DNA from 4 places in the Pseudomonas sp. VD-NE ins genome. Region 1 is predicted to be linked to each of the others. Evidence: predicted binding sites of a transcription regulator. Region 1 holds the regulator's gene; each other region holds the start of a gene.
What was found. The regulator FliA, encoded in region 1, starts transcription of late flagellar genes. The targets are predictions, from matches to a motif close to CTAAAGTTTNNNNNNNNNNNGCCGNTAA.
Positions count from the first base shown of each region.

Region 2: flgM (flagellar biosynthesis anti-sigma factor FlgM) is a predicted target of FliA. The motif match lies at 1,717-1,744, and genes of this name have one in related genera.
Region 3: motA (flagellar motor stator protein MotA) is a predicted target of FliA. The motif match lies at 2,026-2,053, and genes of this name have one in related genera.
Region 4: RMV17_RS14915 (methyl-accepting chemotaxis protein) is a predicted target of FliA. The motif match lies at 2,132-2,159, and genes of this name have one in related genera.

Region 1 covers NZ_CP134772.1:1,831,423-1,835,522, forward strand. The annotation lists gene flhF (flagellar biosynthesis protein FlhF) at 1-314, shown strand, start outside; gene fleN (flagellar synthesis regulator FleN) at 431-1,261, shown strand; gene fliA (RNA polymerase sigma factor FliA) at 1,258-1,998, shown strand; gene RMV17_RS08055 (chemotaxis response regulator CheY) at 2,165-2,536, shown strand; gene RMV17_RS08060 (protein phosphatase CheZ) at 2,555-3,343, shown strand; gene RMV17_RS08065 (chemotaxis protein CheA) at 3,398-4,100, shown strand, end outside.
Region 2 covers NZ_CP134772.1:4,955,651-4,959,750, reverse strand. The annotation lists gene RMV17_RS22120 (flagellar regulator YcgR PilZN domain-containing protein) at 4-750, opposite strand; gene RMV17_RS22115 (flagellar protein FlgN) at 839-1,306, opposite strand; gene flgM (flagellar biosynthesis anti-sigma factor FlgM) at 1,355-1,681, opposite strand; gene flgA (flagellar basal body P-ring formation chaperone FlgA) at 1,830-2,591, opposite strand; gene RMV17_RS22100 (chemotaxis protein CheV) at 2,674-3,606, shown strand; gene cheR (protein-glutamate O-methyltransferase CheR) at 3,653-4,100, shown strand, end outside.
Region 3 covers NZ_CP134772.1:566,817-570,916, forward strand. The annotation lists gene rhdA (thiosulfate sulfurtransferase) at 1-374, opposite strand, end outside; gene RMV17_RS02415 (HDOD domain-containing protein) at 417-1,955, opposite strand; gene motA (flagellar motor stator protein MotA) at 2,122-2,973, shown strand; gene motB (flagellar motor protein MotB) at 2,977-4,053, shown strand.
Region 4 covers NZ_CP134772.1:3,374,321-3,378,420, reverse strand. The annotation lists gene RMV17_RS14915 (methyl-accepting chemotaxis protein) at 72-2,063, opposite strand; gene RMV17_RS14910 (hypothetical protein) at 2,446-2,973, shown strand; gene RMV17_RS14905 (GNAT family N-acetyltransferase) at 3,037-3,972, opposite strand; gene RMV17_RS14900 (AMP-binding protein) at 3,960-4,100, opposite strand, start outside.

The DNA of each region.
Region 1 (4,100 bases):
CAACCACCAGCCAGAAACAGGTTCTAACCGCCGCTTATCACAGTTACAAGCGTTGCGGGCTAGCCGGCTGCATCCTGACTAAACTGGATGAAACGGCCAGCCTTGGCGAAGTGTTGAGCCTGGCGATCAGTCATGAATTGCCGGTCGCGTACCTGACCGATGGCCCACGGATTCCGGATGATTTGCATCTGCCGCGTCGTCATCAACTGGTCAGCCGCGCCGTCAGCGTGCAAATGCAGGAAGAACCCAGCGAAGAAGCCATGGCTGACATGTTCGCTGATATCTATCACAGCCCGACCAAGCAGGTAGGCTGAGGTATTCATGAACAGTTTTTGTACCTACATCGATGGTCTGCCATGCATTGTTCCGTTTGTGAACGCGCAGCCAGTAATGTGGCCTCCGTCTATGCAAGACAAGGTAAAGAAATAACATGGGCAGCATGCATCCCGTACAGGTGATCGCGGTGACCGGCGGCAAAGGTGGCGTCGGCAAGACTAACGTGTCAGTGAACTTGTCTCTGGCGCTGGCAGAGCTTGGCCGTCGGGTCATGCTGCTGGACGCCGATCTGGGACTGGCGAACGTCGACGTTTTGTTGGGTCTGACCCCTAAACGCACACTGGCCGACGTGATCGAAGGCCGCTGCGAATTGCGCGACGTGCTGTTGCAAGGCCCCGGTGGCATTCGCATCGTGCCGGCGGCGTCCGGCACACAGAGCATGGTCCACCTGAGCCCGGCGCAACATGCCGGTCTGATTCAGGCGTTCAGCGACATCGGCGACAATCTCGACGTACTGGTGATCGACACCGCTGCGGGTATTGGTGACTCGGTAGTCAGTTTCGTACGCGCCGCGCAAGAAGTGTTGCTGGTGGTCTGCGACGAGCCGACGTCCATTACCGACGCCTACGCGCTGATCAAATTGCTCAACCGCGATTACGGCATGAACCGCTTCCGCGTCCTCGCCAACATGGCGCAGAGCCCGCAGGAAGGGCGCAACCTGTTCGCCAAGTTGACCAAGGTCACGGATCGCTTCCTCGACGTCGCTCTACAATACGTCGGCGCCGTGCCTTACGACGAAAGCGTGCGTAAAGCGGTGCAGAAGCAGCGTGCGGTCTATGAAGCCTTCCCGCGTTCCAAGTGCGCGCTGGCGTTCAAGGCCATCGCGCAGAAGGTCGACACCTGGCCGCTGCCCGCCAACCCGCGCGGCCACCTTGAGTTTTTCGTCGAGCGCCTCGTGCAGCAAACGGCAGGGCCCGTGCTATGACCGCAAGCGGTATGAACTACTACAAGAAGTCGGCACGTGACGCGCAGTACGAACTGATCGAGCGTTACGCGCCACTGGTCAAACGCATTGCCTACCACTTGCTGGCACGCTTGCCGGCGAGTGTGCAGGTTGAAGATTTGATCCAGGCCGGGATGATCGGTCTGCTCGAAGTCTCGACCAAATATGACGCCAGCAAAGGCGCCAGTTTCGAAACGTACGCGGGCATTCGAATCCGCGGCGCGATGCTCGACGAAGTGCGCAAAGGGGACTGGGCGCCACGCTCGGTTCACCGCAATACCCGGATGGTCAGCGACGCGATTCGCTCAATTGAAGCTAAAACCGGCCGTGATGCTAAAGATCACGAGGTTGCGGCCGAACTCCAATTGAGTCTCGACGATTACTACGGGATTTTGAATGACACCTTGGGCAGCCGCCTGTTCAGTTTCGACGACCTGCTGCAGGACGGCGAACACGAAGGGCTGCACGAGGATGGCGCGAGTGCTCATCTTGAGCCGTCACGCGATCTGGAAGATGAACGTTTCCAGGCAGCGCTGGCGGACGCGATTGCCAATTTGCCGGAGCGTGAGCGACTGGTGTTGGCGCTGTACTACGACGAAGAGCTGAACCTCAAGGAGATCGGTGAAGTCCTTGGCGTCAGTGAATCGCGGGTCAGCCAGTTACACAGCCAGTGCGCGGCCCGTTTGCGGGGGCGTTTGGGGGAGTGGCGAGCGCGCTGAAGGCAGTGTGGGGACACTGCGAACGAGGCTGGTGCGGTGATGAACGGCACCGGTCTTGCTCTGTTGTGCTCCAGACAGTCTTCGAGTGCTGCGCCGATTGATTGAAGTGGCGCGTCCAGGTGCTGGGCGCGTTTAAGACTGCTTGGAGGTCGAATTGAACAAAGACATGAAAATCCTCATCGTTGATGACTTCTCAACGATGCGGCGGATCATCAAGAACCTGCTGCGTGATCTTGGGTTCACCAACACCGTCGAGGCTGACGATGGCGTGACTGCCATTCCAGTGCTCAACAGCGGAAGCATCGACTTTCTGGTAACAGACTGGAACATGCCGGGCATGACCGGTATCGACCTGCTGCGCCACGTGCGTGCCGATGAAAAACTCAAGCACCTGCCAGTGCTGATGGTGACTGCAGAAGCCAAGCGCGAGCAGATCATTGAAGCCGCTCAGGCCGGTGTAAACGGCTACGTAGTCAAACCTTTCACGGCTCAGGCGTTGAAAGACAAAATCGAGAAGATTTTCGAACGCATCGGCTGATGAACGCGCGGGGGAGCTATGGAGCATAACGAATCTTCACAGGGCGATTTCGAGTCGACCCTGAAAAAACACGCGGTCGAACTGGTCGAAAGCCTTGAAAAAGGCAGGTTCGGCGACGCTGTGCAACTGATCCATGAGCTCAATCAGACCCGTGACCGTGGCCTGTACCAGGAAGTGGGCAAGCTCACACGTGAATTGCACAGTGCGATCGTCAACTTCCAGATCGATCCGAACATGCCGCAGGCCGAGGAAGTGTCGCAAATCACCGACGCCACCGAACGCCTGGGCTATGTGGTCAAGCTGACAGAGGCCGCGGCCAACCGCACCATGGATCTGGTGGAAAGCGCCACGCCGGTGGTCAATGGTCTGGCTGACGAAGCCCAGACGTTGAGCGCCGATTGGGGCCGCTTCATGCGTCGCGAGGTCGGGGCTGAAGAGTTCCGTGAACTGGCGCGCCGGGTCGACGGTTTTCTGTCACGCAGCAGCACGGACAACCGTGCGGTGTCGAGCAATCTCAACGACATCCTGCTGGCCCAGGATTACCAGGACCTCACCGGTCAGGTGATCAAGCGTGTGACCCAACTGGTCACCGAAGTCGAAAGCAATTTGCTCAAACTCGTGCTCATGGCCAGTCAGGTCGACCGCTTTGCGGGCATCGAACATGACCGCGCCGCGATGCTTGCAGAAAAAGATCCACAAAAACATCTCTCGCAGGGTGAAGGTCCGCAGATTCATGCCGATAAACGAGAAGACGTTGTGTCCGGTCAGGACGATGTGGACGATTTGTTATCCAGCCTCGGGTTCTAGAGTTTTGGAATTTTAGGTTTTTTGGGTTTTTAGACCTGTAGGAGCACCCCATTAATGAGCTTCGGCGCCGATGAAGAGATCCTTCAGGATTTCCTGGTTGAGGCCGGCGAGATTCTTGAGCAACTGTCCGAACAACTGGTCGAGCTGGAAAGCCGTCCGGATGACGCAGATCTGCTCAACGCAATTTTTCGCGGTTTCCACACTGTAAAAGGGGGCGCCGGCTTCCTTCAGCTCAATGAGCTGGTGGAGTGCTGTCACATCGCCGAAAACGTGTTCGACATCCTGCGCAAGGGTGAACGTCGCGTTGATGCAGAACTGATGGACGTTGTCCTCGAAGCGCTGGACGCGGTGAACAGCATGTTCACTGAGGTTCGTGAGCGTGCGCCGATCACCGCGGCCACCCCGGAACTGCTGGCCGCCCTGGCGCGTCTGGCCGAACCGCAATCGGCGGACACAGCCCCGGCTTCGCCAGTGGCCGAGATGATCGAAGAACTGGTCGTCGAAGGCGACGCGTCGGGCGACATCACCGATAACGAATTTGAACAGCTGTTGGACTCGCTGAACGCCGTCAAGGCTGAAGCCGAAGCCCCGGCCGCTGCTGCCCCTGTGCAAACGGCCGCTGAAGCCGCGAGCGATGAAATCACCGATGCCGAGTTCGAGTCTTTGCTCGATCAACTGCACGGCAAGGGCCAGTTTGCGGTGGACGCGGTTGCGCCAGCGGCGGCAGCCCCTGCGGCTCCGGCCAAGGGCGACAGCT
Region 2 (4,100 bases), 3.1 Mb from region 1:
GAATCACATATCGTCTTTATCGAAACGGCGTGCTTCACGTTGCAACTGATACACGAAACGCTCAACGTTGCGTGCTGCCTGACCACTGATGTTGTGGAAGCGCAGGCCGGCAAAGGTAATGTTGAGTTTTTCTTCGAAGTGCAGATAGCGCAGTTCGACGGAGGTCGGCTGGTTGCCGAACAGCGGCGGGGCGATCAAACGGTCATAGACCTGACCCAATTGCAGACGATCAGTGATATCGCCTTCGAAACGCAGCTTGCAGCCGGTTGCGGAGATATCCAGCAGTTTGCCGTTGATCGGCGCCTTGAGCTTTTCGCCGCCCAGTTCAACGCTGACCAGATCGGTCAGTTTCAGCGCGGCGCGGAAGGCATTGCGGCGCTGGTGGTAAACCACTTCAGTCGGCAGCTCGCCGGTGTAGAAACGGTCACCGTCGGACTCTTCGATATTCAGCGTGCCGGTGCATTCCCAGGCAATGCGCACACCGTCATGAAAACCTTCGACCCTGAACGGCTCACCGGCCTGCAAAAAGCGTTCGCCGTCACGCGGAATCATCTCGTCCAGTGCGATCGAAGCGCTGTCGCGGTCGACTTTGATCAGGTAACTCTGGAAGCGCTGGCTGCGCTCATGAAAGGTGATGATCAGCGGATCGTGGCTTTCTTGCAGCTGGCGCAGGTTGCTGGAGATTTCCAGTGGCGTGGTAAGCACCTTAGGGGGCTGCGGAGCATCATCCGCGCTGAGGGCGTTGGACACGGTTTATCAATCTCCAGACAAAATATGACGACTAGCCAGCATTTTGCCAGCATGTTTCGCGGGTTGATAGAGCTGGCGCATCAACGGCTCATGCCTGGCTGAGCGGACGCGGTGTGGCGGGCTTGGCAAACGTTCCGCTGGCGTTATACAGCGCCGGCGCCTCACCACCGGTGAGGATCTTCAGCTGATTGGCCGTGGCGGCCTGCTGGATCTGGATCGACTGGCCATTTTTGACGTTGGCCGCCTGGCATTGAGCGATCAGATCGGTCAGGGCATCGCCCTGGCTCAGCAACTGATCGCCAATGCTCGACTGGCCAGCCAGTTGCTCAAGACCTGCACGATCAGTCGGCAGGTTGAGGCTGGCGAGGATTTCACTGCGCTTGCGGCCATGCTGTTCAAGCAGAATGATCAATGCCTGTTTGTGCGCCAGAATTTCTTCCAGCAGTGGCATGTCGCGACCGTGCAACGCGAGGGATTCGGTTTGCAGCAACTCCAGCAATTGTTGAGCTGGAGCAAAGTCGTCGTTGATCAATTGCAATAAATTAGTGTCGTGCATGGCTGGCCTTGGGTTTTAAGCGTCCAAAAGCCTGGCGCAGGCAAAGGCCTAGCGCTGGGCTTCGAAGTTGAGCAGTTTGCTGGCTACACGGTTGCTGTCGACTTTATAGCTGCCATCGGCAATCGCGGCTTTCAACTCGGCCACACGGGCTTTGTCGACAGCAGGTTGATCGCGCAGCTTGTCAGTGACCTTCTGCAACTGTTGAGCCTCATTGCTGAGGTGTACCGATTCCCCGCTTTTTGCGGTACTGGCCGGTTCGGCCTGGGTATTCAGCGGCGCGGAGGTGCCGGTTTCGGCGGTTTCCTTGGCGTTGCTGGTACGTGTACTGCCCGTAAGTGACGAGGAGCTGTTCAAACGGCTGAAATCGATGACCATGATAAAAACCTCTGGGAATTTGGACGCTTGCCATGTTTTCGGCCATCCCCTGGAAAACTTTAGGCACATTTACAATGAGCCTTGCATGCGCCGGCGCGTGTCCTGCTGCGGCACAGTTTAGGGAACAGCCGGGGTCAGCGCCAGTTTTCTACATCGCGACTTCCACTTGGCCCGGCGCGGTGACTTGCGCCTTGATGACCCGTTGCGAGTTGAGGTTTTTCACGCGGATCTGCTCTTTCAAACCGCCATTGGCCAGCGCTTCCCCGGGCATGCGCACGGCGAGCGTGCCGCTGCGGGCGGTGATGACCACTTGATCGCCCTTGCGAATGACTTCGGCCTGTTCCAGATGAACCAGGGTAATGACCTGATCGGCTACCGTTGGTCGGGTTAATTTCTGCCCGATCGCTTCGTCTACCGACGTCAGGAAGCCTTGGTTGATCGTGCTCACGTCGCGCTCACGCAGGGTCACGTCCTGTGGTTCGATAATCCCCGCACGTTTCAGCGGTCGGGTGGTGGTCACAATCTCGCGAAACAGGCGGACTTGAGCGGGCACGAACACGGTCCAGGGCGAGGCGCCTTCGCAGCGAACCTTCACGGTAACCCGGCCCAACGGCCGTGCCGGGCTCTCCAAAGTCGCTGTCAATTCCTTGTCGCACATAGGCATGCGCATACGGGGGTCGAGCTGGTTGACTTCGATTTCGTAGCGGCCTTCCGTTTGACTGGTAGCCAGATAGTCTTCTACGGTGAACTCAAGAAAGCCCTGAGTGACGCCGATAAGCATGTCAGGCAAGGTAACCGCATCAGCAATGGCAGGGCTGCCAGCGAAAAAGCAGCAAATGGCGGACGCTACACAAAGCCCTCTGCGGAGGGGAGATGTCAGGCGTCGAAAAAATGTCGTTTGAGCGTTCATACGAGTTAAAAAGCAAGCGCCGTGCCGTTTAGCAATGAATGTGCGTCGCAACAACACTTGGCGTTGGTGTAGGAGTCTGGGCATGGCTGGTGTAATGGATTCGGTGAACCAGCGCACGCAACTGGTAGGGCAGAATCGCCTGGAGCTGTTGTTGTTCCGTCTCGACGGTCAGCAGCTCTATGGAATCAACGTGTTCAAGGTGCGGGAAGTGTTGCAGTGCCCGTCGCTGACGTTGATGCCCAAGTCCAGTCCTGTCGTGTGCGGGGTGGCAAATATCCGGGGGGCGACCATTCCGATCCTTGATCTGGCAATGGCCACCGGTTCTGGAGCGTTGAAGGACAAGAACAACCCGTTTGTGATCATCACGGAGTACAACACCAAGACCCAGGGTTTCCTGGTCCGCTCGGTGGAGCGCATCGTCAACATGAACTGGGAAGAGATTCATCCACCGCCCAAGGGCACGGGTCGCGATCATTACCTGACCGCTGTGACTCGGGTGGACAATCAGTTAGTCGAAATCATCGACGTCGAGAAAGTGCTGGCGGAAGTTGCGCCGACACCGGAAGCGATTTCGGTGGGCGTGGTCGATGTCGAGACCCAGACCAAGGCACTGTCGTTGCGTGTCTTGACGGTCGATGACTCATCGGTAGCGCGCAAGCAGGTCACACGTTGCCTGCAGACGATTGGCGTCGAAGTGATCGCGCTGAACGACGGCAAGCAAGCGCTGGATTACCTGCGCAAGCTGGTCGACGAAGGCAAAAAGCCGGAAGAAGAGTTTCTGATGATGATCTCCGACATCGAGATGCCGGAGATGGACGGATACACTTTGACGGCCGAGATTCGCGCTGACCCGCGCATGCAAAAGCTTCATATCATCCTGCATACTTCGTTGTCCGGGGTATTCAATCAGGCGATGGTCAAGAAAGTCGGTGCTGATGACTTTCTGGCCAAATTCCGTCCTGATGACCTGGCATCCCGGGTAGTCGACCGGATCAAAGCAGCAGATATCAGCTAGGGGCGTTTTGTCCCTGGCGGTCAACACGATTTAAGAGGCGGCATCATTGTCTACGGGTAATTTGGATTTCGAACAGTTCCGGGTCTTCCTGGAAAAAGCCTGTGGCATTTTGCTCGGTGAAAACAAGCAGTACCTGGTCTCGAGCCGTCTCAACAAACTGATGGAGCAGCAAGGCATCAAATCCCTGGGTGAGCTGGTTCAGCGCATCCAGACCCAGCCGCGCAGCGGTTTGCGCGAGCAGGTGGTCGATGCCATGACGACCAACGAAACCCTGTGGTTTCGTGACACCTATCCGTTTGAAGTCTTGAAGAACAAGGTGCTGCCTGAAGCGATCAAGGCCAGCCCCAACCAGCGCCTGCGGATCTGGTCAGCGGCGTGCTCGTCGGGCCAGGAACCGTACTCGCTGTCGATGTCGATCGACGAGTTCGAGCGCAGCAACCTTGGCCAGTTGAAGATGGGTGTGCAGATCGTTGCCACCGATCTGTCCGGCCTTA
Region 3 (4,100 bases), 1.3 Mb from region 1:
ATGCCATCTGCCAGCCAGGCTGGCAGACCACCGTCTATATAGTGGTATTTGTCGTGACCGATCACGTCGAGCAGCCAGATGAAACGTCCGGCCCAGCCGCCACCTTCGTCGTCATACACCACGTAGACCGCGTCTTTGCGATGGCCCAGCTCACCGAACAACGCTTCCAGATCGGCTTTCGCCGGCAGCAGCCCCGGCGCCGGCGGCTGGCCAAGCTGCGTGCGTTTCGGGTCGACAAAGCGTGCGCCGGGGAGATGACCTTCGGTATAGCGGGCAGCGCTGGTCAGATCCACCAGAATCAGTTCAGGGGAATCGAGGCGCGGGAGCAGGTCGCTCGGCTCGATGACGAGCGGCAAGCCAGAGAAGTCAGACATGTGAGGTCTCCAGGGCACAAAGGGGGGGATTGTAGCGCAGCCTCATCGGCCACGGCTGCTAAAGCTGTGCAGGGCTTTTTCGATGCACTGCGCGGTTTTGCCAAAGGCTTGCACGGTGATGTCGGCGAACGGCCCGCCGCCCTGATCGGCGACGACAATCATGATCACCCGGCCGTTATTGACCAGTGAGCGCAGGAACAGATGCTCGCCACGAAACAGTGTGCGCAGGCCCAGTGGCAGCAGCGCGGAGAATTGTGCGTTGTTGTCCGGGGTAATCCGCACTTGCGCCTGTTGCGCCAGCAGCCGTTGCAACACGCTGCTCTGGCTGACGACAAAATTCAGCGCCGCCGCTTCTTTCGGCAGCCCGGCGGTTTGATTCACGCGCAGATTCGACTGCGTACGGTCGGCCATCAGGATCATCACCCGGCGCATGCCGCTGGCGACCAGCGCATCACGGGCGGCGACGGTCAGGCTCATCGCATTAGTGAAGCGGCTGGGCTCGGCGAGCAGTTCGGCGCATTGCTTGCGCCACTGGCCCAGGTCTTCAGCGCTTGGCGCGGCGGCGGGCAACATGCCGGCCGGCAAACGACGGGTGCCCCACGGCCACAGCAATGAAACCGCCGGGTGCCACAAATCGGGCATCGCATGCTGACGCGCACTGTTGGCGGCCTGCTGGTGCAACTGTTGTTGCACCTCGTCCATGGAAATTTGCAGATAAAGGCTGGTGAGGTACTGCCAGCGTTCGCTGTGCGGACTGTCCCAGGCCTGTTGTGCCGACAGCGCCAGACCGTTGGCCAGCAACACGGTGTTGGCCGGCTGGTTGAGCCAGCGGCGCAGGGTCGGATCGTCGTCGAGGCGATTCTGCTGGCGCAACGGATGTTCGCTGTCGCGGGCGATGCGCAGCACTTTGACCAGTTCGCGTTGCTCACTGAGCAGCAGTTTATAGCCCTGCTGCACCCAGATCGGCAGATGCCAGGCCTGCACCAGTGCCTCGGCGATTTTCAGCAGGCGTACGCCGAACAACTGCTGTTCGACCACGCGCGCCGATTCGCCCTTGTGGATAACCCGCAGTTCCCATTCTTCAAGCAGTTGCGGATAGGTCAGCGCCAACGGCCACAACGGTGACAGAAACAGCAGGCTACCCCAATGAATGTCCTGCCACAGCCGCGCCAGGCGACTGGCGAAAAAACCGTTGGCCTGTTGCGTCGCGTGCTGGCTGATCATTTGCAGCTGGCGCAGGGCCTTGGGGATTTGCATCTGCGGTTCGGCGGGCAGACGCGCCAGCAGTTCTTCGGTGCGGGCAAGGCCGAGTCGATTGATCGCCACCTCGAGATTTTCCGCTGGCGTGGCCATGGTGCCGTGGGTGTGACGATTCGCCTCACGGATGATGCTCAAGGCCAGTGCCGGGCTGTCCTGCATCAGGTCGGCGATGTCGCGCAACGAGCTGCGATTGTCACGGATCGCGCGGCAGACTTTGTCGTGAGCCTCTTGCGGCACGGGCAGTCGCACGCCATCGAGCAACTTTACCCAGCCGTCGAGGGTGGTCGGTTTTGCGTGTGGGACGTTCGTTTCATTAGCCATGTCTGGACGGGATCTTCACTGACTGTAGACGCGCCCGGCATGGGCTAAATTGGCTTTTCGCCTGAACTGGCTATAGTCTGGCGCAGTTTTGCCGATAAGTAGAAGAAGAGATTTTTTAACTTCCGAATATGACCTTGAACCCGACTTAAGTAAGTACTTTCTACCTATGGCTAAAATTATCGGCATCATCGTCGTATTCGCGAGCGTGCTCGGCGGATACGTGCTCTCCCACGGCAAGATTGCCGCCCTGATCCAGCCTTTCGAGGTGATGATCATCGGTGGTGCTGCACTCGGTGCATTCCTCCAGGCCAACCCCGGCTACATGACGATGCACGTGCTCAAGAAATCCCTGAGCATGTTCAGTTCGCGCTTCAGCCACACTTTCTATCTGGAAGTGCTCGGGCTGATCTACGAGATCCTCAACAAGAGCCGCCGCGAAGGCATGATGGCCATCGAAGGCGACATCGAAGATGCCGCTGCGAGCCCGATCTTCGCCAAGTACCCGGCAGTGCTCAAAGACGAGCGCATGACCGCGTTCATCTGCGATTACCTGCGCATCATGTCTTCCGGCAACATGGCCCCGCACGAGCTGGAAGGCTTGTTCGACATGGAGCTGTACAGCCTCAAGGAAGACCTCGAGCATCCATCCCACGCGGTGAACGGCATCGCCGACGCCATGCCCGGTTTCGGTATCGTCGCGGCGGTACTCGGTATCGTGGTGACGATGGCCTCGCTGGGTGAAGGCGATCAGAAGTCGATCGGTCTGCACGTGGGTGCGGCACTTGTGGGTACCTTCTTCGGTATTCTCGCGGCGTACGGTTTCTTCGGTCCGCTGGCCCACTCGCTGGCCCACGATGCCAAGGAAGAACTGAACGTCTACGAAGCCATCAAGGCCTCGCTGGTGGCTTCGGCTTCCGGCATGCCGCCATCGCTGGCGGTCGAGTTCGGTCGCAAGGTGCTGTACCCGGCCCACCGTCCAAGCTTTGCCGAGCTGGAACAAGCTGTTCGCGGTCGCTAAGTCATGGAAAATAATCAGCCGATTATCATCAAGCGCGTCAAGCGCATAGCCGGCGGGCATCACGGCGGGGCGTGGAAAATCGCCTTCGCCGACTTCGCCACGGCGATGATGGCGTTCTTCCTGGTGCTGTGGCTGCTGTCTACCGCCACGCCTGAGCAGAAGATCGCCATCGCCGGTTACTTCAAAGACCCGGTCGGCTTCTCCGAAAGCGGCACGCCGTACATCATCGACCTGGGCGGTACGCCGACCCTGGCCCCGGAAAACACCCTCAACCCGGAAGTGAAATCGCAACCGCAGCCCGACAAGGTCACGGTCGACACCGAACAGGTTGAAGGCATGGCCGAGCAGGTCGAGAAGGAACGTCTGGAACTGCTGCTGCAAGAACTGCAGAACAAGGTCGACGAGAACCCGCAACTGCAGAAATTCAAGGATCAGATTCTCTTCGAAATCACTCCGAATGGCTTGCGCATCCAGATCATGGACGCCGAGAACCGGCCGATGTTCGACTCGGGTTCTGCTCGCCTGAAGCCGTACTTTGAAGACATCCTGCTGGCCATGGCCGACACCATCAAAGCGGTGCCAAACAAGATCAGCATCAGCGGTCACACCGACGCCAAGCCGTACACCGGCACCGGTGATTTCGGTAACTGGGAATTGTCGGCCAACCGTGCCAACGCTGCCCGTCGTGCACTGGTCGCCGGTAGCTATCCGGATGCGCAAGTGGCGCGGGTCGTCGGTTATGCCTCGTCGGCGCTGTTCGACAAGGAAAACCCGTTCAACCCGGTCAACCGTCGCATCGACATTGTGGTGTTGACCAAAAAAGCCCAGGCGGCCATCGAAGGTTCGCAAGGTGCGGATCCGGCGAAACCGGCGGATCAAGGTCAGAATGGTGCCGCTCCGGCAGCCCCAGTCGACCCGAATGCACTGCCGGCGGATCAGCAACCGGTGCCGGCGCACGAACTGCGCGAACGCCTGAACCTGTTCGACGACGCTGCGCCGAAACCGGCTGAGCCGGGGAGTGCGGCGCCAGCGCCTGCTGCTCCGCCAGCCACTGCACCGGCCCCCGCGCCGAAGCAGTGATCCACAAAAAGCCACGGTCTCCGTGGCTTTTTTGTATCTGCCTGCGT
Region 4 (4,100 bases), 1.5 Mb from region 1:
TCTGACCGGGCCCCATCGCTGGCAAGCCAGCTCCCACAGGGTTATGTGACAGGCAGAAATGCCTGAACGGATCAGCGGACTTTGAAACGCCCCATGATCGCGCTCACCCGGCTGTTGGCCTCCAGTAACTGGTGGGTGTTGAGCTCGCTGGCTTTACCGCTCTGCACCAGTTCATCGACCATGTGGCGGATTTGCACCATGCTGCGGTTGATCTCTTCGGTCACGGCGCTTTGCTGTTCGGCGGCGGTGGCGATCTGGGTGCTGAGGCTGTTGATGTGGCTGACCGAACCGGCCATTTCATCCAGACCGGAGTTGACCCGCGCGGTGGCGTCAGCGGCAGACTGGCAACTGGCCTGGGTGTTTTCCATGGCACTGACCGACGAGCTCACGCCTTGGGTCAGGCGGGCCAACATCTCGTTGATTTCCGACGTGCTGGCCTGGGTACGCGCGGCGAGGGCGCGGACTTCATCGGCAACCACGGCAAAACCGCGCCCCTGTTCACCGGCGCGTGCCGCTTCGATGGCCGCGTTGAGCGCCAACAGGTTGGTCTGCCCGGCAATCGCGCCGATCACGCCGAGAATTTCGGTGATGCGCTGGGCGTCCTGCTGCATGTTTTCGACTTTGTGCGTGGCACTGGCCACTTCATCGATCAGCGCCACCACGCTGTTGGTCGCTTCGCCCACCACCACGCGGGAACGGTCGGCGTTTTCGTTGGCGCGCTGGGTGAACGCAGCGGTTTCGGCGGCATTCTGCGCGACACTTTCTGCCGTGGAACTCATCTCGGTGATGGCGGTAACGGTCTGATCGGTTTCCGAGGCGTGACGCAGCAGGATCTGGCTGGTGTGTGCCGAGGTGCGTTGCAGGTTGTCGAGGCTGGAGGCCATGGCGCCGGTGGCTTGGGTGACTTCGCCGATCATGTTCTGCAGATAGGCAATAAAGGTGTTCACCGAGTGGCCGATGGCGCCAAGTTCATCTTCGGCGCGAATGGTGATGCGGCGGGTCAGGTCGGCATCGCCGCTGGACAGCAAGTCGATGTTGGCTTTCAACGCTTTCATACGCTGTACCAATTGGCGAATCGCGTAGACCTGCAACAGCACCAGCAGGATCACCAGCGGAATCTGCAACAGGCTCAAGGTGCTGAGGACGTCATCACGCTGGGCGGTGAGCATTTTCGTCGGCAGGGCGCTGGCGAGGAACCACGGCGTGCCTTCAATCGGGCGCATGAAGAAGGTGCTGGCTTCACCGTTGTTGTCGAACTCGATGCGCTGCGCCTGATCGCGGTTCTGCAACCCGGCTTTTATCTGGCTGGCGAAGGTCGACGTGCCGGCCAGTTCGCTGATGTTTTTCAGCACGATCGGGCCACTGATGCGCGAACTGTTACTGATGATCTTGCCGTCGGCTTCGATGATCAGCATCTCGGCGTTGAGGTCTTTTTCCTTGCGCGCCACCAGATCGTTGAAGAAACCGAGGGTCACGTCGATGGTCGACACGCCCCAGGCGCTGCCGTTTTTCTGGATGGCCATGGCGCAGTTGGTGCGCGGCTCGGCACTGGCATCATCTTTATACGCTGCCGCCCACGCGCATTGGCCGCGCGGTGTGGCCATGCCGCCCTTGTACCAGCTCTGGTCGTAATAGTTGGGGGCTGCGTCGCTGTTCCAGAACGTGTTCACGGCCAGTTTGCCCGACGCGTCGCGGTGCCAGAACGTACTGAATTTGTTGCGCCCGGCTTCACGTTGCCCCGGCAGCGGCCAGATCCCGCCGCCGAACACCTTCAACTCGCCGTACTGATCAACCAGGCCAGGCAGCACCGTGTCGATGGCGGCGCTGTCGAGCAGCGGGATGGTCTGGGTGATGCTGCGCTGTTGCGCCTGCACTTTGTTCAACTCGCCCTGAATCTGCTCGGCCACTTCGGCGATGCGGTTGAGGACTACCTGTTCTTCGGTATGCCGCAGTTTGGGGGCGACCAGTTGGCTGATGCCGACCACGGTCAACACCGACAGCAGCAGGATGAACAGAACCAGAAACAGCGTGTAGCGAGCCTGAATAGTGCGGAATGCGGGCATGGAGACCGGTCCTTGAGCTGCGTTTCTTATTAGGGGGGCAGGGGCAAAACAGTGCGGGTGTCCACAGGGTATCGTCGTTGCATCGGGAAGCTTTAGGTACATACGTCCTAAATAACCTGAGTACCGATGACCGGTTGGTATCAGCTTCGATACATGGGCCGAGTTAAGCCTGGGGATTGAATGAAAAGGGTCATTTTCATTTCAGTACCATGACAGCTCTGGGCCAGGCTTCTCGGGAGGTTCTGCTTTTGTATCGAGAATGTACAAGAATTGTAAAAAAGTGCAGAAAGGGGTTGGTGCCATCAGTTAGCCCGCTGATACTCGCGGCCATTAATGCCGTTCACACGGACATTTTCATGGTCATTTTACAGGGAGTCTCTTCATGACGATCGGTATTGTCGGCGGCTGGCAGGCCAAGGCGGGCGTTCTGGTACGCGACACCGGCGCAAAGAAACAAGTGTCACAGAGCCTCAAGGTGCAGCAGATGCTCACCATGGTCGGTACCAACCCCACCGCGCTGAATACCGCCGAGATGGACAAGCAGGGCATGCGCAAGGCCATCAAGGGCTTTGATCCTGCGAATGTTTCGGTAAAACAATTGGGCAATCTGAGCGAGATGCTGCGCAGCCGTGGGCTGATTTCCGAGATCACCTCGTTTACGTTGAAGAACGCCGGTGACAAGTTCGACCGCTTTGGCGTGACCAAGGATATTGATGCCAAATTCAACGCCCTGGAGTATTTCGCGACCCAACTCGATGCCATTCAGAACAATGGCCTCAATGGCAACGCCTACGGCAAGAGCCTGATTCCCGAGTTCAAGAAAGCGATCTATGTCTTGCAGAACCTCAAGACCTACGGTGACGGCAACGCGCCGAAACCGGTCGACGAGGGCGTCAAAGCCAAGGCGTGAGACCGATTGCTGTAGCCCGCTCAACGCTTGAGCGGGCTACAGCGGTTCGCGCGCTGTGGGTCATCAAGGCAGCGGCGATGCCTCTGCGTGCACTGCAAAGGGCAGTTGCGCCTGATCATGCAAGCGCTGGATGTGTGGGCAATGCAGTTCCAGTGAGCGCGAGCGATAGCCCCGATGAAACAGTGCCAGCCATCCCGCGCCGCGATCATTCGGGGCAATCCCGGTGAAGATAAAGCCCAACGCCGACAGGCTGACCACCGCACTGGCGAAACCCGTTGCCAGCCTTAGCCTGATCGAGATCATCCAGTGTTGGGGCAGTCTGCGCAGTTGTTTAAGCAAACCGCTGTCGATTTTTTTCAGCATCACGTCATAACGCCCGGCACATTGCTCGACATGCAGCGGCGGTCCCACCCAAGGCGCTTCCTTTTCCTGTGTCCCGTACACCTCGCACAAATGCTCCATGAACTCGCGACAGCTTTGCGGCCATAACAAGGCTGGCAGCGGGCGGCGGTAGCCGTCGATGGGGGTGTAGCCGATGACGATCGACTCCGGCAGTGTTTCGCCAAATGGCGAGGGGACATAGTCGAGCAACAAGCCGCTGCTGCAAAACCCGAGTCTGTGCGCCATGCGTTGCGTGTAGGCGTGCTGCGTCACCTGTTTGATGGTCACGCCGTGGCAACCCAGCGCTTGCGCATGGATCAACAGTCGAGTGCCCAACTGCGTGGCGATGTTCTGCCCGCGCGTCGATGGATGCACCACGCTCAACGCCAGTTCCGCCGTGTGCGATCCGGCGTTTCTGCACAACGTGGCGTGGCCGAGGATTTTCTGTCCTGATTCCGCGACCAATGAGTGCCAGGTCCCATCGCAGTGGTTCTGGTTGATCATCAAAGGCAAATACACGTGCGGCTGTACGTAGTGATCGCCATAGATTTCCCGGAACAGACGGCTGATGGCTGCAGCGTCGGAGCGCCGGTAACTGCGCAGCGTTACGTTGTCCATGGGCATTGCTCCGGGCGGGGAGGCGTGTAGACACGAAGGTCGACGACTCGCTGGCGCTTGCCGGAGCGCGGATGGCGAGCGAGTTCATCGCCAGTGCATCGGGCGATCTGCAACTCGATCAACCGATC